Regions from separate parts of the Microbacterium sp. JZ37 genome, predicted to be linked through region 3. Evidence: riboswitches for the same ligand, from Rfam matches in the RefSeq annotation. Region 3 holds a riboswitch; each other region holds the start of a gene.
The links. A riboswitch is a leader RNA that binds a small molecule or an ion and turns the genes downstream of it on or off. The one in region 3 is predicted to bind thiamine pyrophosphate.

Region 1 (6,761 bases), 1.4 Mb from region 3:
CTGCTGGCGCTCGACGTTCTCCCGGACCAGGTGCAGCGGCACGTGCCCCGGCCCCTCCACCATGACCTGCACGTCGTGCTCCCACGCCCGGTGCGTGAGCTCGGCGAGCGTGTCGAGCTCGGCGAACTGCGCCGCGTCGTTGGCGTCGGCCGTCGAGCCGGGGCGGAGACCGTCGCCGAGCGAGAACGCGACGTCATACTGCGCGAAGATCTCGCACAGCTCGTCGAAGTGCGTGTAGAGGAAGTTCTCGCGATGGTGGGCGAGGCACCAGCCCGCCATGATCGAGCCGCCTCGCGAGACGATGCCCGTCACCCGCTCTGCCGTGAGCGGCACGTAGCGCAGCAGCACGCCCGCGTGGATCGTCATGTAGTCGACGCCCTGCTCGCACTGCTCGATCACGGTGTCGCGGAAGATCTCCCAGGTGAGGCGATGCGCCTGCCCGTCGACCTTCTCGAGCGCCTGGTAGATCGGGACCGTCCCGATCGGCACGGGCGCGTTGCGGATGATCCACTCGCGGGTCGTGTGGATGTCGTCGCCCGTGGAGAGGTCCATGACCGTGTCGGCGCCCCACGTCGTCGCCCACTGGAGCTTCTCGACCTCCTCGGCGATCGAGCTCGTGACGGCCGAGTTCCCGATGTTCGCGTTGATCTTGACGAGGAACGCCCGCCCGATGATCATGGGCTCGCTCTCGGGATGGTTGATGTTGCTCGGGATGATCGCGCGCCCCGCCGCGAGTTCCGAGCGGACGAGCTCGACGTCGCACCCCTCGCGCAGCGCGACGAAGCGCATCTCGGGCGTGATGACGCCCTGCCGCGCGTAGTGCATCTGCGTCACGCGCCGGCCGGGACGTGCGCGGCGCGGGCGGGCGGACTCTCCCCGCCACTCCGCGGAGGCGGCGCCGCGCCGCGCGGCCGCACGGCCGTCGTCGTGGAGGTCGCGCGGGCGCCCGTCGTACTCCTCGACGTCGCCGCGTGCGGCGATCCAGTCGGCCCTCAGCGGCGGCAGCCCTCGCACCGGGTCGCTGCCCGGGCCCGACGTCCGATAGGCCGTGAACGGCTCGTTCCGCTCGCCGTTCGGCGAGTCCGTGAGCGCGATGCGGGTGACCGGCACCCGGATCCCGTGCTCGTCGTCGTGCAGATATGCGAGCGAATGCGTCGCTTCCAGGGTGCGCAAAAGAGCTGCTCCTACTTCCTACGCCGGCATGACCCGAACAGGTTCGACGGTCGCGAGCAGCGTCAGCTCGTTCTCAGCCCCTGCTGGGACTCCCGTGTGGACCGGATCAGAGTAGCAGGGAGCCGCGGCCGCGCAAGTCGGCGGGTCAGAGCGCGTCGAGCAGCTCCCTCAGACGGGCAGATTCCTCTTCGGGCATGGAGTAGCCGTGCTCGGTCGCTGGGTACTGTCCCGCGCGGACTTCCTCGACATAGCGCTCGATGCCGGCGATCATGTCCCCCCGCAGCTCCGCGTACCGCTTGACGAAACGCGCCGCACGACCCCCGTATATGCCGAGAAGGTCATGGAATACGAGCACCTGGCCGTCGGTGGCGGGGCCCGCGCCGATGCCGATCACGGGGACGCTCATCCGGGGCATCAGGGCGTCCGTGACGTCGCTCGGGATCGCCTCGAAGACGATCGCAAAGCATCCGGCCTCCTGCAGCGCGAGTGCGCTCTCGCACACCGCGAGCGCGTCGTCGGCGGTCCGGCCCTGGGCACGGTATCCGCCGAGGGCGGTCGCCGTCTGCGGCGTGAGGCCGACGTGCCCCATGACGGGGATGCCCGCGCGGACGATGGCGCTCGCGCGATCGACCGACGTGCCGCCGCGCTCGATCTTGACCGCGTCGCACCCCGTCTCCTTCACGAAGCGCTGCGCGGTCGCGACGGCGGTCTCGTCGGAGGCCTCGTACGAGCCGAAGGGCAGGTCCGCGACGAGCAGAGGGCTCTGCAGGCCCCTGCGGACCGCGGCCGTGAGCATGATCATCTCGTCGACGGTGACGGGCACGGTGCTGTCGTATCCGAGCACCGTCATCGCGGCCGAGTCGCCCACGAGCACGACGTCGACGCCTGCCGCCTCGGCCACCTGCGCGCTGGGATGGTCGTAGGCGGTCACCATGGCGATGCGCTCGCACGCGGCCTTGCGCGCGGCGAGGTCGGCCGGCGCGACGCGCGGGCGGGCCGTCGGCCGCGTGCTCATGCGCGCGCCGTCAGGAGACGGTCGACCGCGTCATCGACCTGGATGATGCCGTTGCCCCGGTCGACGTGCACGACGACGGGCTCGTACGTCTCGAGGTCCTTCTCGTCGTACTCGGCGTAGGAGACGACGATGATCGTGTCGCCCGCGTGCACGAGCCGGGCGGCAGCGCCGTTGACCTGCATGACCCCCGAGCCGCGCTCCCCCGCGATCGTGTACGTCTCGAAGCGCGCGCCGTTGTCGACGTCGAGCACGTGCACCTGCTCGTGCTCGAGGATGTCCGCCGCCTCGAGCAGATCGGGGTCGATCGTGATCGAGCCGACGTAGTTGAGGTCGCTTCCCGTGATGGTGGCGCGATGGATCTTCGACTTGAGCATGATGCGGCGCATCAGGATTCTCCCTTGAGGATGCGGTTGTCGATGAGGCGTGCGGCGCCGACCCTGGCCGCGACCGCGAGCAGCGCGTCCCGATCGACGCGGACGAGAGGGCGGAGGTGCTCGGCGTCGCGCAGTTCGAGGTACTCGGGCTCGATGCCGGCCTCCGCGAGGACGGATCGCGCGGCCGCGAGCAGCACCGCGCCATCCCGCTCGCCCCGCGCCGCGAGATCCTCCGCCGCGGTCAGCGCCCGGTTCAGAGCGGTCGCCTGCGCCCGCGCTGCGGCATCGAGGTAGACGTTGCGCGAGCTCATCGCGAGGCCGTCCGGCTCGCGGACGATCGGGCACGCCTCGATCCGCACGGGCAGGTCGAGGTCGCGGACGAGCCGGCGCACGACGAGCACCTGCTGCGCGTCCTTCTGTCCGAAGAAGGCGACCTCTGGGGTCACGATCGAGAGCAGCTTGGCGACGACGGTGGCGACGCCGTCGAAGTGGTGCGGGCCGCGGTGCGCGCCGCACAGCACGTCGGTGATGCCGGACACATGGATGGTCGTGGCGAAGCCGTCGGGATACATCTCGGAGACGGGCGGCGCGAAGAGGATGTCCGCTCCCGCAGCCTCGGCGAGCGCGGCATCCCGGGCCTCGTCGCGCGGATAGGAGCCGAGGTCCTCGTTCGCCCCGAACTGCGTGGGGTTGACGAAGAGCGACACGACCACGACGTCGGACCCCTCCCGCGCACGGCGCATGAGCGAGAGGTGTCCCTCGTGGAAGGCCCCATCGTGGGCACGAGGCCGATCGAGGCGCCCTCGGCTCGCGCGGTGCGCACGGCGGCGCGCATGTCGGACACGGTGCGCACGATCCTCATGTCGCGTGCTCCTTCCTGCGTGCGAGCGCGCGGGTCGCCTCGCACAGCTCGTCGAAGAGCGGGACGAGCTCGGGCCGGCCGGCCGAGATCGCGGCGCGCTGGCGCTCGACCGTCTCCTCGTCCCCGCGGGCGATCGGGCCCGTCAGGGCTGTCGCGGGTCCTCCCGACGCCCAGTTCTCGACGGTGCGCCGCACGAGCGGCGCGAGGAGCAGGCGCGCCTCCTTGGCCGGGATGCCCGCGGTCTCGGCGATCCGCTCCGCGGCATCGGCGATGGTCACGAGGAAGTTCGCCGCGACCGACGCGGCTGCGTGATAGGCCGCCCGGTGGGCCTCATCGAGAGGGAACGCGCGTGCGCCGAGCAGGAGCGCGATGCCCGTCGCGGTCTCGAGCGCCTCGTCCGAGCGCCCCGCGACCGCGCACGCGACACCGCGGAACACGGTCGGGTCGTCATCGCCGGTGAACGTCTGCAGGGGGTGGAGGCCGAAGTCGACGTCGTGGATCGGCACCGCGCCGGAGGTGTGGCCGATCATCCGCCCCGCCGCCGTCGCGGCGTGCGCCGCGGCAGCGATCTCGCCGTCCGGAACGCACAGCAGCACGACCGGCGCGTCGGGGATCTCCTCGCCGCGCCCGACCGGGCCGTGCACGACGACGCCCGCCGCCCGGAGGGCACGGGCGATGCTCCGGCCGAGTCGGCCGGGGCCGACCACCGTGACGCTCTCGAGGGCGCTGTGCGGGGTGCGGAGGATGCTCATGGTCTCGGTGCGCGGGGGACGCGCGCGACATGAGTATCCGCCTCATGGGCCGATCGAGCAAAATCGGGCGACAATGTGCACATTGGTACCGGTCAGTGTCTTTCCGATCTGCTCCCTGTTTCGCTTCACGTCTGTGCACGGTGATTTCGCCGACGTTTGTCGGCCACTCGCATCCTCGCTCCGGTCCCCGGCCTGTGACAGGCTCGAAGCCGTGATCGACCCGCGCTCCTCTCTGCTCGCGTCCGCGCGCGAGGCCGTCGCCCTGGTGGGGCCGTCGGTCCCCGCGCACGACGACTTCGTCGCGGCTCTCGAGGCGCACGGCGCGGCCGCGCTCGACCGCGAGGGGCCGCCCGCGCACCTCACGGCGAGCCTGTTCGTCTTCGACTCGACCGGCGAGCAGATCCTCCTCTGCCTCCACGGCAAGGGGAGGTTCTGGGTGCAGCCGGGCGGCCACCTCGAGGCCGGGGACACGTCGCTCGCGCAGGCCGCCGCACGCGAGCTCGAGGAGGAGACGGGCGTCTCCTGCGGTCTCCTCCGCGACGTCCGGGTCGTCGACCTGGATCACCATCCGCTGAGCTCGCGGTTCGGCCGATGCGCATCGCACCTCGACGTCGGCGTCGCGGCCGTCGTCGACCGCGACGCCGTCGCCCTCCAGGTCAGCGACGAGTCGGACGACCTGGCGTGGTTCCCCCTCGACGACCTGCCCTCGCCGCTGCCGCCCGCCTTCGACGAGCGACTCGCACGTGTGCGGGCTGCGTACGCGGTCGCCCGCTGACACATCCCTCCGCAAGGCGCCATCGGCCATCCCTCCCCCGGTCGTTGAGCGAGCGAGGCTCGAGCGAGTCGAGACGCCGCGACCTGACCTCGATAACCGCCCCTGCTCACCCCTGCCCGAGCGACTCCTGCAGAGCTCGATCGGCATCGCGCAGCACGGCCGCGGCCACCTCAAGCCCTTCGACCCGGCCGAGCTCGACGTCCTCGTGCTCGATGTTGACCCACATGTCCGGGTCGACCTCGTGCAGAGCACGGAGGAACTCCGTCCAGTACGCCGTGTCGTGCCCCTTGCCGAGCGCGACGAAGTCCCAGGCGGCGGGCTTCGGCCATTCGTTCGCCCATTCGTCGCCCCCGAGGCTCGTGCGCGACTCGGACGGGTCGAGCCGCCGGAAGCCGTTGTCGAGCACGCCGTAGAGCTGCGCGGTCTCGCGGTTGATGCGGACATCCTTCGCCGCTGCGTGGAAGACGAGCTCGCCCAGCTCTCGCACGACCGCGACGGGGTCCATCTGCTGCCAGAAGAGGTGCGACGCGTCGAGCTCGACGCCGATGTGCGTCGCGTCCGTCGTCTCGACGAGACGATGCACGTCGCGGGTGTTGAAGACGACGTTCTGCGGGTGCAGCTCGAGCGCGACCTTGACGCCGTGGTCGGCAGCGAGTCGGTCGATCTCCCGCCAGAAGTCGCCGACGACCCGCCACTGGTAGTCGAGCACGTCGAGGTGCGCCGAGTTCCAGGCGTTCACGATCCAGTTCGGGAATCGCGCCGTCTCGTCGGACCCGGGCAGACCCGACATCGTGACGACGCGCGTCTGACCCAGGCGGGCAGCGAGGCGAATGGATCGGCGCACGTCCTCCGCGTGCCGCGCGCGGATATCCGCCTTCGCGTGCAGGGGGTTGCCATTGCAGTTGAGGCCGGCGATCTCGACGCCGGTCCCCTCGAACTGCGCGAGAAAGTCGTCGCGCGCGGCGTCGGACACGAGGATGTCGTCGAGGGACGGGATGTGGACCGCCGGCAGGAATCCGCCCGCGTTCAGCTCGATCCCCGTGAGACCGAGCGACGCGATGACCTCGAGCGCCTCGGGAAGCGTGCGGTCGTGCAGGATCGCGTTGTAGACGCCCAGCCTCATGCGCGCACCTCCTGCGGGATCGCGACCGCCGCGCCGCGTCGCGCGGCAGACTCCGCCACCGCCTGGAGCAGCCGCATGTTGCGGACCCCCTCCTCGAACGTCGCGCATCGCGGCAGCGATGCCGCCTCCTCGATGCCGGCGACCTCCTCGAGGAACGCCCGCGCCTGGTACACGAAGCCCTCGTTCTGACCGAACCCGACACCGGTCGCGTCCATGGCGAGACCTCCCCTGAGGTACGGATGCTCGGGGCCGAGGAGCACCCGCCGGAACCCGCGCTGCGCGACCGGGCCCTCGTTGAGCATGAGTCCGATCTCGGACGGCGTGCGGAAGTCGAACGACGCCGAGCCGTTCTCGCAGAACACCTCGAGGACGAGCGTGTTCGCGTGCCCCGAGGCGACGCGGGAGACCTCGATCGCCCCTGCTCCGCCATCCGCGAAGTCGAACGAGAACGCGGCGTAGTCGTCGTTCTCGACGGTGTCGAACGTGTCCGACACGGCGCCGTGCTCGTGGCCGATGACGGCGCCGAGGGGCTCGGGGCGCTCGGAGATCACGGTGGCGAAGCGCCCACCCGACACCTCCGCGATGTCGCCGCCGATGAACTCGGCGATGTACGCGAGGTGGCTGCCCACATCGGCGAGCGCTCCCGAGCCCTGCGCGCCCTTGAAGCGCCAGCTGATCGGGATGTGC
Region 2 (6,761 bases), 910 kb from region 3:
GCCTCTGTCACGGGCGGTCCGCCTCCGTCCCCCCGTCCGTCCGCGTCTCGCCAGATCTGGATGTCGCCCGCCCTGCATGTCTCACTCCCGGCGGGATAGGGAGGCCGAATCCCGCGCCGAGCGAGACATGCTCGGCCGGCTTCGGGCGGTCGGGTCAGTCGAGGCCGAGCAGCGACAGCGGGTGCGTGAGCCGCCACCAGAAGGAGGGCGGGGGCACGTCGTCGGTGAGGGTGAGCGCGACGCTCGTGTCGTCCATCCCGCCCTGCACGGCCAGCGTGCCGACCTCGTCGCCGGCTTCGGCTCCGAGCTCGACCTCGTACGACGGATCGGTGGATGGCGCGACGCCCTGCCACGAGATCACCTGGGCCTCGTCGGCGGTCACGATCGTGCTCTGCGCACCCCACTCGGTCCGGACGTGCGCGACGGGCACCTCGGCGGCGACGGCGGTCGTGAGCTGCATGCCCTCCTCGAGCTGCGCGAGGAGCTCGCGGCTCACGATCGCGCGGCTGTCGTCGTCGGGCTGGCCGACGACCGCGGCGTAGAGCGTCACGCTCGTCTGGCCGATCGTGACCTCCTTCGCGGACAGGAGGTTCCAGTACTGCGTGCCCGTCGACCACAGCGAGCCGGTCTTCAGGCCGACCACGCCCTCGTCCCCGATGAGCGGGTTCGAGTTCTCGACGAGCCCCGCTCCCGGGAGCACGACCGAGTCCTCGGCCATGATGCTCGCGAGGACCGGATCCTCGAGCGCGATCTCGGCGAGGCGGATGAGCGAGCGCGCGTCAGCGGTGTTCGCCGGGTCGATGCCGCTCGGGTCCGCCACCGTGATGCCCGTGAGCTCGTGCTGCGCGAGCCAGGCCTGCGCGTCGGCGAGCCAGGCCTCCTGCGTGCCCCACAGCTCGAGGACGAGCCGGTCGACGTAGTTGTTCGCCGAGCCGAGCATGACGCCCTGCAGCATCTCGTGCAGCGTGAGCGTGCCGCCCACGGGGACATCGAGCGACGACTCATCGGCCGTGAGATAGGCCCAGTACTCGTCGCTGTCGGCCTGCGTGAAGGCGTAGGACGGCCCATCCTGACCCAGCTCGAGGCCCTCGCGCTCGATGATCATGAGCGCGGTGATGATCTTCGTGATGCTCGCCATCGGCAGCGCCTCGTCGCTCGAGGCGATCGGGCCGCCGGGGCCGCCCTCCGCAGCGAGGGCGGCGATGCCGTCCTCCGGCCAGGTGACGGGGAACTCCTCGCCGATCGGCGTCTCGACGGTGAGATCCGAGATGGTGGGGGCGACGTTCGCGAGCGGCCACACCGCGCAGGACGCGACGTAGCCGAGGGCGAGCACACCGAGAGTGACGGTCGGCCCGAGCCAGAACCGGCGGCGCGTGCGCGGCGGAAGGAGCGACGGCTCGACGGGCACGAGGCGGCTCGTGGGAAGCGCGCCGGCCGTGCGCGAGGCGGCGACGGCGTCGGGGTCGACCCAGCCGAGCGCCGTGAGCGCCGCAGCGGCGTCCTGCGACGGCGCGGTCTCCGCCGCAGGGATGTCGTCGATTGCCACCCGCATACGGTACCCGCTGCTCCTGCGAAGACGGGAAGCGGCTCGTGGGATGCGAGTAGAATCAGCCCACATCACACGGGAGTCCGCCGAGCCGGACTGAGAGGACGCGAGCCGCGCGTCGACCGTCGAACCTGATCCGGGTCATGCCGGCGAAGGAAGGAGAACGAATGTCCACGTCCGTTTCCGCAGGACAGACCGCGACCGGCCGCCGCTTCACGTGGCGGGTCGTCGACATCGTCGTCGCGAGCGTGATCGGCGTCGCGTGCGCGGTCGTGTTCCTCGTCTGGAACATCGCCTACGAGCTGCCGAGCACGCTGCTCAGCCCGCTCCTGCCCGGGCTCGGCGGCCTCGTCGCCGGCCCGTGGCTCATCGCGGGCGTGATCGGCGGACTCGTCGTCCGCAAGCCGGGCGCCGCGCTCTACACCGAGCTGCTCGCCGCCGTGATCTCGGCGCTCGTCGGCAACCAGTGGGGTCCGCTCACGATCGTCTCGGGCCTCGTGCAGGGCCTCGGCGCCGAGATCGTCCTCGCGATCTTCCTGTACCGCGCCTTCGGCCCCGTCGTCGCGGCGCTCGCGGGCGCTGCGGCGGGCCTCGCCTGCGGCATCAACGACATCGTCAACTGGTACGCGGGGGCCGACGCGGCCTTCACGGCCATCTACATCGCGTCGACGACGCTGTCGGGCGCCGTCATCGCCGGCCTCGGCGGCTGGGCGATCGTGCGCGCACTCGCGGCGACCGGAGCGCTCAGCCGCTTCGCCGCGGGGCGCGACGTCGCGCGACGCGTCTGACGTGACGGCCGCGGAGACCCGCCCCTGCGGCATCCTCGCCGAGGGGTGGGGATGGCGGTACGGCACGCGCCTGGCATGGGCGGCCCAGGACGTCACGCTGTCGATCCGGCCGGGGGAGCGCGTGCTGCTCCTCGGAGCGAGCGGATCGGGCAAGTCGACCGTGCTGCAGGCGCTCGCCGGCGTGCTCGGCGGGGAGGACGAGGGAGAGCAGGCGGGCCGTCTCCTCGTCGACGGCGCGCCGCCGGAGGCCGCACGCGGACGGACCGGGCTCGTGCAGCAGGATCCCGACGCACAGGCCGTGCTCGCGCGCGTCGGGGACGACGTCGCGTTCGGGTGCGAGAACCTCGGCGTCCCGCACGACGAGATCTGGTCGCGCGTGCAGGAGGCGCTCGCGATCGTCGGCCTCGACGTGCCGCTCGACCGCTCGACGTCCGCGCTGTCGGGCGGGCAGAAGCAGCGCCTCGCCCTCGCCGGTGCGCTCGCCATGCGCCCCGGGCTCCTGCTGCTCGACGAGCCGACCGCGAACCTCGATCCCGAAGGGGTCGTCGAGGTGCGCGACGCGGTGTCGCGCGTCGTCGCGCACACGGGTGCCACGCTCGTCGTCGTCGAGCACCGGGTCGACGTGTGGCTTCCCGTCGTCGATCGCGTGATCGTCCTCGGCGGCGGTCAGCAGGGCGTCGTCGCCGACGGGACGCCCGAGGTCGTCCTCGCCCGACGTGGCGCCGAGCTCGCGTCGGGCGGCGTGTGGGTGCCGGGCATCCCGCCGCGTCGCCCCGGCCCGCCGCGCCACGCGCCGGGCGCTCCTCTCCTCGCTGCGGAAGCGCTGCAGGTGGGGCGCCTGCGCGACACGGCCGTGGCCGGTCCCGTCGACCTGGAGGTGCGCCCCGGCGAGGTGCTCGGCATCACCGGCCGCAACGGCGCGGGGAAGTCGACCCTCGCGCGCACGCTCGCAGGGCTCCTGCCGCCGGTCGACGGCCGAGTGGCGGCGGCACCCGAACTCGCGGCAGGGGCGGGCCCCGCGCCCATCCGATGGCGCTCGCGCGAGCTCCTCACCCGGATCGGCACCGTGCTGCAGTCGCCCGATCACCAGCTCCTCGCGAACACGGTGCGCGCCGAGCTCGAGGTGGGCATGCGCGCGCTCCGAATGCCCGACGCGGAGATCTCGGCGCGCGGGGAGGAGCTCCTCGCCACGCTGCGCCTCGCGCACCTCGCGGACGCCAACCCCCATACCCTCTCGGGCGGCGAGAAGCGCCGCCTCACGGTCGCGGCCATGCTCGCGACCCGGCCGCGCGTCTGCGTCCTCGACGAGCCGACGTTCGGCCAGGACGCGACGACGTGGGCCGAGCTCGTCGACATCATCGCCCGGCTGCGCGACGGAGCAGACGCCGCTCCGTCGGCGGTCGTCGCCGTGACGCACGACGCCGACGTCCTCACGGCCCTCGAGGCGCGCGTCCACCGCCTCGACGGAGCGGGGGTGCTCGGATGATCCCGGCGCCGCCCATCCCTCGGGGCCCGCTCGCGCACGTGAACCCGGTCGCGAAGCTCGGCGCCGCGCTCCTCATCGCGTTCCCGCTCATCCTCACGATCGACGTCGTCTCGGCGGCGGTCGCGCTCCTCCTCGAGATCCCGCTGCTCCTCGCCGCCGGCGTCGACGCGCGCACGTTCTGGCGCCGCACCGCGCCCGTCTGGATCGCGGCGCCGCTCGCCGCCGTGACGATCGCGCTGTACGGCGAGCCCAGCGGCACCGTCCACTTCGAGTGGCTGCTCGTGCGCGTGAGCGACGGATCGCTCGCCCTCGCCGCCGCGACGTGCCTGCGCATCCTCGCGCTCGCGCTGCCCGGCGTCGTCCTCTTCGCGACCGTCGATCCGACGGATCTCGCGGATGGTCTCGCGCAGCGCGTGCGGCTCCCGGCACGGTTCGTGCTCGGCGCGCTCGGCGGCATGCGCCTGGTCGGGCTCCTCTTCGACGACTGGCGCGAGCTCGAGCTGGCCCGTCGTGCGCGCGGCGTCGCCGATACCGGCCGCGTGCGCCGCGTCCTCGGGATGGCCTTCGCCCTCGTCGTCCTCGCCCTGCGTCGCGGGGCGACCCTCGCGACCTCGATGGAGGCGCGCGGCTTCGGGAGCGACCGCGCCCGGACGTGGGCGCGCCGCTCGCCCTGGGGCGCGCGCGAGTGGATGCTGCTCGCGATCGGCCTCGGCATCTCGCTCACCGCGGTTGCCGTCGCGGTCGCGACGGGCGCGTGGAACTTCATCCTCGGCCCGAGCTGAGCCCGGTGTCGTCGGGGGCAGGCATAATCGGACGCGGCTCGACAACCCACGACGCGGAGGCGGACATGGAGCACAGGACACTCGGACGAACCGGACGCGACGTCTCCGTCGTCGGACTCGGCACGTGGCAGCTCGGCGCCGACTGGGGCGACGTGTCGGAGGCCGACGCCCTCGGCGTGCTCGCGGCGGCGACGGAGGGCGGCGTGACGTTCTTCGACACCGCCGACGTCTACGGCGACGGCCGCAGCGAGCAGATCATCGGCCGCTTCCTCGACGAGCGCGGTCTGCGCGACGACATCACGGTCGCGACGAAGATGGGCCGTCGCGTCGATCAGGTGCCCGAGAACTACACGCTCGAGAACTTCCGGGCGTGGACCGACCGGTCGCGCGCCAACCTCGGCGTCGACACCCTCGATCTCGTCCAGCTGCACTGCCCGCCGTCGTCGGTGTACGCCGACGACGCGGTCTTCGACGCGCTCGACGTGCTCGTGGACGAGGGGGCGATCGCCCACTACGGCGTGAGCGTCGAGACCGTCGCGGAGGCGCTCACGGCGATCGCGCGGCCGAACGTCGCGACCGTGCAGATCATCGTGAACGCCTTCCGCCTCAAGCCGCTCGACGAGGTGCTCCCCGCTGCGCAGGAGGCCGGGGTCGGGATCATCGCCCGGGTGCCGCTCGCCTCGGGTCTCCTGTCCGGGCGGTACGACGAGACGACCTCGTTCGCGGCGAACGACCACCGCACGTACAACCGCTCGGGCGAGGCCTTCGATGTGGGCGAGACCTTCTCCGGCGTCGACTACGCGACCGGCGTCCAGGCCGCGCGCGAGTTCAGCGCGCTCGTCGCCGAGCAGGCACCCGAGGGCGTGTCGCCCGCGCAGGCGGCGATCGCGTGGCTCTGGCAGCAGCCCGGCGTGAGCAGCGTCATCCCCGGCGCCCGCTCGATCGCCCAGGCGCGGAGCAACGCGGCCGCGGGCTCTGTCTCCCCGCTCGGCGAGGCGTTCGAGGCCGGCGTGCGCCGGATCTACGACGCCCACCTGCGCGAGGCCATCCACCCGCGCTGGTGAGGCGGCGCGGGCTCAGCCCGCGATGACCGTCGCGATCGCGTTCCAGGCCTGGTACACCCCGAGCACGATGAAGAGCACGGCCGTGATGCCGAGCGCGACGTTGTGGTGCCAGCGGTTGCGGAACTCCGTCGGCACGCGATCGGTGTTGAGGATGGGCAGGAGCGTGATCGCGAGGAAGGGCATGAAGAGCGCGCCGAGGAATCCGTAGAGCAGCACGAGGAAGATCGGCTGGTCGAGGAACAGCATGAGCATGGGCGGGAACGTCAGCCACAGCACGTAGACGCGGAACCACTTGCCGTGTCCGCGGGAGTCGGCGTGATCGGAGCCCTTGCCGGTGATGTTGCCCATGAAGTCGGCGAACATGAGCGAGACGCCGTTCCACACGCCGAGAACCGACGAGAAGCCCGCGGCCCAGAAGCCGACGAGGAACCACACGCCGATGAACTCGCCGTAGCGCTCGCGCAGGACAGCGTCGAGCTCGAGAAGGCCCTGGTCGCCGGACGCCAGCGCCACGCCCGCTGCCTGCACGACCTCGACCCCGACGATGAGCATCGAGATCACGAAGATGCCGGTCACGACATACGCGACCGCGTTGTCGATGCGCATGACGCGGAGGAAGCGGGGCTTGTCCCACCCCTTCTCGCGCAGCCAGTAGCCGTACGCCGCCAGCGTGATCGTGCCGCCGACCCCGCCGGCGAGCGCGAGCGTGTAGAAGATGCCGTTCGGGGCATCCGGCAGAAGGGGGACGAGGCCCGTGAGCACCTGGAAGACGTTGGGCGCCGCGATGATCGCGAGGATCACGATCGTCACGAACATGAGGCCGACGAGCGCGGCCGTGATGCGCTCGAAGAAGCGGTACTTGCCGAACCAGATGAGGACGAAGCCGGCGAGCCCCATCGCGACCGCCCACATCCAGGTCTCGCCGCCGAACAGCGCGACGAGCGGGAGCGCGGTCGAGCTCATGGCCGACGCCGCGTACACGAAGCCCCAGATGACGATGTACGGGGCGAAGTACCACACGGGCCAGCGCCCAAGGGAGCGCCATCCCTCGAAGATCGTGCGGCCGGTCGCGACCGTGTACCGCCCCGCCCCCTC
Region 3 (6,761 bases):
CTGAACACGCCGTCCTCGCGCGCGACGAGCGATGCCTGCGCGTGAGCGGATGCGGGAAGGAACGCCTCGCTCGTGAGGTCTCCCCACGGCGCGTCCTCCTCGAGGGCGGCGCGCACCGCGCGCTCGATCGTTGACGCCGTCAGCATGCGGCACCCGCCGAGACGAGTTCGCGCGCGTGCGCGGAGGCGTCGTCCGTCCGGAAATGCGACCCCACCGAGCCCGGCCGGGCGAGAGCGGCGCTCGCCGCGGCGAGGCCCACGCGCACGAGCCCCGCGTCCTCATGCGCGGCGACCGTCTGCGGACGGGGGAGGGCGTCCTGCCACGCGGCGAGCACCGCCACGGCGTGCGCGAGGCCCGCGCCGTCGCGGAGGAGCCCCACGTGATCCCACATGAGCCGCTGCAGGGCGGCGCGCGAGAAGGGCGGGACGGCGGCGAGCGCCGACGGCGACTCCGGGCCGGGCGCGGAGGGGAGCGCGGGCGCCGCATCGACCTCGCCCGCGAGGATGGCCGTGGCCGCGCGCGCGGCGAAGACCGCGCCCTCGAGAAGGGAGTTGGAAGCGAGGCGGTTGGCGCCGTGCACGCCCGTGCGCGCGCACTCGCCGACGGCGAGGAGGCCGGCCAGGCTCGTGCGCCCGTCGAGGTCGGTCGCGATCCCGCCCATGAGGTAGTGGGCGGCCGGCGCGACGGGGATCGGGTGCGCGGCCCAGTCGAGCCCGCGCGCTGCCAGCGCCCTCGCGATCGTCGGGAAGCGCGCCTCCAGTCGCCGACGGCCGATGCGCGTCGCGTCCAGGAGGACGGGGCGCCCGCCCTGCTCCGCCATCCGCCGGGCGATCGATCGCGCGACGACGTCGCGCGGCGCGAGCTCGCCGTCGGGGTGGTCGTCGAGCACGAAGCGCCGTCCGTCGAGGTCGATGAGGTCGGCGCCCTCGCCGCGCACCGCCTCGGAGACGAGGAACGGCGCGCCCTCGGCGAGCACGGTGGGGTGGAACTGCGCGAACTCGAGATCGACGACCGCGGCCTCCGCCCGCAGGGCGGCCGCGATGCCGTCGCCGGTCACGACGTCGGGGTTGGTCGTGCGCGCCCACAGCCGCCCCGCTCCGCCGGTCGCGAGCACGACGGCATCCGCCCGGAGCGCCTCAGGGCGCCCGTCGGCGAGCAGCTCGACTCCCGCGACGCGTCCGTCCTCCACGAGGAGGTCGGCGAGGAGCGTCCGCTCGCGAAGGCGGACGCCCGCCTCGAGCGCGGCCGCGATGAGCGCGATCTCGATCGCGAGGCCCGTCGCGTCTCCGCCCGCGTGGAGGATGCGCGGATGCGCGTGCGCGGCCTCGAGTCCTCGCGCCAGGGCGCCCGAGGCGTCTCGGTCGAACGCGACGCCGAGGTCCATGAGCTCGCGCACGCGCGCCGGCCCCTCCGACACGAGCACGTCGACCGCGGCGGGGTCGCACAGACCGGCGCCCGCGGCGAGCGTGTCGGCCGCGTGGCTCTCGACGCTGTCATCGGGGAAGAGCGCGGCCGCGATGCCGCCCTGCGCGTGCCGCGTGCTGCCGTCGGCGGTCCCCGCCTTCGTGACCAGCTGCACATCCGCCCCGCCGCGCGCGAGGTGCAGCGCCGTCGCGAGGCCCGCGGCGCCGCTTCCGACGACGATGACCCCGGTCATGCGCGCGCGCCTCCCGTCGGCAGGGGCTTGGCCGCGAGCATCCGCTCGAGCGCGACGCGCGCCGGGTCCGCCACCGCGTCGTCGACGCCGATCCGGTTGACCACGCGCCCCGCGACGAGCTCCTCGAGCACCCACGCGAGGTAGCCGGGGTGGATGCGGTACATCGTCGAGCAGGGGCACACGACGGGGTCGAGGCAGAAGATCGTGTGCTGCGGGTGCTCGGCGGCGAGCCGGCGCACGAGGTTGATCTCGGTGCCGATCGCGAACGTGGTCGGCTCGGTCGCCGCCTCGATCGCCTTGCGGATGTAGTCGGTCGATCCCGCCTCGTCGGCGGCATCGACGACGGGCATGGGGCACTCCGGATGCACGATGACGCGCACGCCCGGATGCTCGGCGCGCGCGGTCTCGATCTGGTCGACCGTGAAGCGGCGGTGCACGGAGCAGAAGCCGTGCCAGAGGATGACCTCGGCGTCGCGCAGCGTCTCCTCGGACGACCCGCCGTACGGCGCGCGAGGGTTCCACAGCGGCATGCGCTCGAGCGGCACGCCCATCGCCTTGGCGGTGTTGCGCCCGAGGTGCTGGTCGGGGAAGAAGAGCACGCGGCGCCCGCGGGCGAACGCCCACTCGAGCACGGTGCGCGCGTTGGACGACGTGCACACGATTCCGCCGTTGCGGCCGACGAAGCCCTTGATCGCCGCGGAGGAGTTCATGTAGGTCACCGGGACGACCGGCACGCGGCCGTCCGCGTCCGGCACGTCGAGCGGGCCGTACACGTCCGCGAGCTGCTCCCAGCACTCCTCGACCTGGTCGATGTCGGCCATGTCGGCCATCGAGCAGCCCGCGGCGAGGTTCGGCAGGATGACGGACTGCTCCGGGCGGGACAGCATGTCGGCGGTCTCGGCCATGAAGTGCACGCCGCAGAAGACGATCGCCTCGGCCTCGGGGTGCGCCTTCGCCGCGCCCGCGAGCTGGAACGAGTCGCCCACGTAGTCGGCGTGCTGGACGACCTCGTCGCGCTGGTAGAAGTGGCCGAGGACGACGACGCGGTCGCCGAGCGCCGCCTTCGCCGCCCGGATGCGATCGTGCAGCTCGGCTTCCGGGGCCTCGCGGTAGGCGCGGGGGAGCTCGCCCTGCCGCGGGGCGTCGGTCGGGATCACGTCGCCCATCGAGGCGCCCGGGCCGTACCCGGCGACGGCGTCGAAGCTCCAGGGCCCCGCGGCGAGGTCGGTCGAGCACGTCGAGCCCGCGGCGCCGCCCGAGACGATCGCCTGGATCTCGTGGTCGACGCTCGCGTCGCGGGCGGTGAGGGTGATGCTGGTCGCGGCCATGGGGACCCCTGTTCGTGTCGATTCGACTCTAAGTCGTCGACACCACTTTAAGTCAGGTTGACCACAAAGGCGAGCGGGGCTCCTCAGGCCGGTCCGAGCGGTCCGCGATCGGCGAGCTCGACCTCCGAGTTGTAGCGGTACAGGCGCGCCGGGCGATGCTTGCCGGTGCGGAACGACTCGGTCGGCAGGAGCGCCTCGGAGCCCTCGAGGAGGCGGCGGAAGTTCGACGGGTCGAGGCGGCGCCCCAGCACGGCCTCGTAGACCTCCCGCAGCTCGGTCAGCGTGAACTCATCGGGCAGGAGGCCGTGCGCGATCCGGCTGTAGCCGACCTTGTTGCGCAGCCGCCACACGGCGTAGTCGACGATCCGGTTGTGGTCGAAGGCGAGCGCCGGCAGGTCGTCCACGTCGAACCACTCGACGTTCTCGGGCGCGTCCTCCGCGGCGCGCTGCGCATCCACGAGGTCGGAGCGCAGGAGCGCCCAGTAGACGACCGACACGACGCGCGTGGGGGAGCGGTCGACGTCGCCGAAGGCGTAGAGCTGCTCGAGGTAGCTCGGGCTGAGCGCGGTCGTCTCGGCGAGCGTGCGGGCGGCGGCGTCGTCGAGCCCCTCCCGCTCGTCGAGCCATCCGCCCGGGAGCGCCCACGCGCCCTCGAACGGCTCCCGCGTGCGGCGCACGAGCGGGATCATGAGCGCGTCGGCCCCGGGCCGCGAGCGCAGCGAGAAGATCACGGTCGAGACGGCGACGCGGATGCCGGCGCTCTCGGTCGCGGAAGGGGAGGTCACCCTTCGAGCGTAGGCGACCCGGCGCGCGGGCCATCGCGGACCCGCTATGCTCGCTCGCAGTGACACGGGGTGTCCCCATCCGGGACTGAGATCACACCCGTATGCACCTGATCTCGTTAGGACGAGCGGAGGGATGTCGCTGATGAGTGACGCGCACCTGTCGGTATCCGATGGCCCGGGGGCCGTGCTGTCGAGACTGCGCGAGACCGCACCGCTCGTGCAGTGCATCACGAACTCCGTGGTCGTGAACGTCACGGCCAACGCGCTGCTCGCGGTGGGCGCGGCGCCCGTGATGGCCGACATCCCCGAGGAGGCCGGGGAGTGCGCGGCGTTCGCGTCGGCGCTCCTGGTCAACCTCGGGACGCCGACTGCCGAGCAGCGCGCGGCGATGACCGCCGCGGTCGCCGCGGCACGCGCGTCCGGCACGCCGTGGGTCCTCGATCCCGTGGGCGTGGGCGCTCTCGGCCTGCGCACCGGCGTCGCGCGCGACCTGCTCGCGCACCGGCCCACCGTGATCCGCGGCAACGCCTCGGAGGTGCTCGCGCTCGCGGGCGCCGGCTCGGGCGGGCGCGGGGTCGATGCGGCCGACGAGGTCGATGCGGCGCTCGACGCCGCCCGCGCGCTCGCCGAGCGCACCGGCGCGGTCGTCGCGGTGTCGGGCGCGGTCGACGCGGTCACCGACGGCGCGCGCACGGAGCGCATCGCGGGCGGGAGCGCGCTCCTCACCCGCATGACGGGAGGCGGCTGCTCGCTCGGAGCGGTCGTGGCCGCCTGCGTCGCGGCAGCGGATGGCCCGGATGCCGCGTTCGCGGGCACGATCGCGGCGCACGCCGTCTACGCGGCCGCCTCCGAGCGCGCGGCGGCCGTTGCGACGGGCCCCGGCTCGTTCGCGGTGGCGTTCCTCGACGCGCTCGCGGGGGTCGATGCGGTCGACGTGTCCGAGCCCGAGCGCTTCGCGACGGAGGTGCCGGCATGACCGCGCGACCTCTCGACCTCTCCCTCTACCTCGTCGCGGACGCCGCGACGATCGCCGGCCGCTCGCTCGTCGACGTCGTCGCCCAGGCGGTCGACGGAGGGGCATCGACCGTGCAGATCCGCGGCAAGGACCTGTCCGCCGCCGATCTCCTCGCCCTCGTCGAGGCCGCTGCCGCGCATACGCGCGGCCGTGCGACGCTGCTCGTGAACGACCGCGTCGACGTGTACCTGGCCGCGAAGGCCGCGGGAGCATCCGTCGACGGCGTCCACATCGGGCAGACCGACCTGCCGGCCGACCGCGTGCGCGGCCTCGTGGGCGACGACGCGATCATCGGCCTGAGCGCGAGCCTGCCGCGCCAGCTCGAGGCGCTGCGGCGCCTCCCCGCCGGCACGGTCGACTACCTGGGCGTGGGCGCGGTGCGCGCCACCCCGACGAAGAAGGACCATCCGACCCCGATCGGATGGACCGGATTCGCGGCCTTCGCCGAGCTCGCGCACGAGTTCCCGTGCGTCGCGATCGGCGGCGTCGGCCCGGGCGACGCGCGCGACGCGCGGCGCGCGGGCGCCGCCGGGATCGCCGTCGTCCGCGCCATCTGCTCGGCGGAGTTCCCCGCCGCGGCGGCGGCCGCGCTGCGGTTCGAGTGGGCGGACGCCGAGGTCGTCGCATGACCGCCGTGCCGAACATCCTCGCGATCGCCGGCTCCGACCCGTCGGGAGGGGCGGGCGTCCAGGCCGACCTCAAGTCGATCGCCGCGTGCGGCGGCTACGGCATGGCCGCGATCACGGCGCTCACCGCCCAGAGCACGCAGGGCGTCTCGGGCGTGCACGTGCCGCCCGCGTCGTTCCTGCGCGAGCAGCTCGACGCGCTCGCGGCCGACATCCGCATCGACGCCGTCAAGATCGGCATGCTCGGCACGGCGGAGATCGTCGCTGTCGTGGCGGACTGGCTGCGCGGCCTCGACACGCGCCCGCCGGTGGTCCTGGACCCCGTCATGATCACCACGAGCGGGGATCGCCTCATCGACGCCGAGGCCGAGCGCGCGCTGCACGATCTCCTGTCGCTCGCCGACGTCGTGACGCCGAACCTCCCGGAGCTGGCCGTGCTCACCGGTGTCGCGGCCATCGGATCGTGGACGGACGCGCTCGCGCAGGCGGCCGCGCTCGCGCGTAGCCACGGCGTGCTCGTGCTCGCGAAGGGCGGGCACCTCGACGGCCCGGCGTGCCCGGACGCGCTGGTGGGGCCGGATGGCCTCATCGCCGAGTACTCGGACGCGCGGATCGAGACGACCGCCACGCACGGCACGGGGTGCTCCCTGTCCGCGGCGCTCGCCACGCTCCGCGCGCGCGAGGGCGGCTGGACCTGGGCGGCGCGCCTCGCCCGCGGATGGCTGCGCGACGCGATCGCGTCGGGCTCCGAGCTCGAGGTGGGCCGCCCGGGAGGGCACGGCCCGCTCCACCATCTCGCGGGCCTGTGGCGGACGGGAGGCCTCCCGCGCCGCGACGCCGAGCTCGACGCCTGGTGGGAGGACATCGCACCGCTGCGCGCCGGCATCGACGACGTGTGGTTCGTGCGCGCACTCGCGGACGGCTCGCTCGATCGGGACGACTTCGCGCACTACCTCGCGCAGGACTCGCTGTACCTGCGCACGTACGCGCGCGTGCTGAGCCGGGCCGCGGAGCTCGCGCCGACGCTCGAGGAGCAGGCCTTCTGGGCGGCATCCGCGCACAGCTGCCTGGAGACCGAGCTCTCCCTGCACCGCGCCCGGCTGGACGATGCGCCGGCCGACGCCCCGGCGACGCCGTCCGCCGAGACCATGGCGTACCTGGATCATCTGCAGGCGACGGCAGCGGCCGGCGACCACGCGGTGCTCGTCGCCGCGGTGCTCCCGTGCTTCTGGCTCTACCAGGACATCGGCGCGCGCCTCGCGGCCGCGAATCGCCCGGGCCATCCGTATGCCGACTGGCTCGAGATGTACGCATCCGACGCGTTCGACCTCGCCACGCGCGAGGCCATCC

Region 1: it holds a riboswitch for thiamine pyrophosphate, as region 3 does, so the genes downstream of both, thiC (phosphomethylpyrimidine synthase ThiC) here and thiM (hydroxyethylthiazole kinase) in region 3, are expected to answer to the same signal.
Region 2: it holds a riboswitch for thiamine pyrophosphate, as region 3 does, so the genes downstream of both, GC092_RS02185 (ECF transporter S component) here and thiM (hydroxyethylthiazole kinase) in region 3, are expected to answer to the same signal.

Annotation. Positions count from the first base shown of each region.
Region 1 covers NZ_CP045253.1:17,710-24,470, reverse strand. The annotation lists gene thiC (phosphomethylpyrimidine synthase ThiC) at 1-1,173, opposite strand, end outside; TPP riboswitch at 1,172-1,279, opposite strand; gene panB (3-methyl-2-oxobutanoate hydroxymethyltransferase) at 1,319-2,188, opposite strand; gene panD (aspartate 1-decarboxylase) at 2,185-2,574, opposite strand; partial or broken gene panC (pantoate--beta-alanine ligase) at 2,574-3,424, opposite strand; gene GC092_RS00105 (DUF2520 domain-containing protein) at 3,421-4,176, opposite strand; gene GC092_RS00100 (NUDIX hydrolase) at 4,388-4,951, shown strand; gene GC092_RS00095 (sugar phosphate isomerase/epimerase family protein) at 5,058-6,074, opposite strand; gene GC092_RS00090 (Gfo/Idh/MocA family protein) at 6,071-6,761, opposite strand, start outside.
Region 2 covers NZ_CP045253.1:500,167-506,927, forward strand. The annotation lists gene GC092_RS02180 (D-alanyl-D-alanine carboxypeptidase family protein) at 155-1,546, opposite strand; TPP riboswitch at 1,612-1,722, shown strand; gene GC092_RS02185 (ECF transporter S component) at 1,714-2,334, shown strand; gene GC092_RS02190 (ABC transporter ATP-binding protein) at 2,336-3,820, shown strand; gene GC092_RS02195 (energy-coupling factor transporter transmembrane component T family protein) at 3,817-4,602, shown strand; gene GC092_RS02200 (aldo/keto reductase) at 4,668-5,666, shown strand; gene GC092_RS02205 (Nramp family divalent metal transporter) at 5,679-6,761, opposite strand, start outside.
Region 3 covers NZ_CP045253.1:1,406,638-1,413,398, forward strand. The annotation lists gene nadC (carboxylating nicotinate-nucleotide diphosphorylase) at 1-146, opposite strand, end outside; gene nadB (L-aspartate oxidase) at 140-1,657, opposite strand; gene nadA (quinolinate synthase NadA) at 1,654-2,985, opposite strand; gene GC092_RS06285 (NUDIX hydrolase) at 3,069-3,770, opposite strand; TPP riboswitch at 3,826-3,921, shown strand; gene thiM (hydroxyethylthiazole kinase) at 3,913-4,746, shown strand; gene thiE (thiamine phosphate synthase) at 4,743-5,414, shown strand; gene thiD (bifunctional hydroxymethylpyrimidine kinase/phosphomethylpyrimidine kinase) at 5,411-6,761, shown strand, end outside.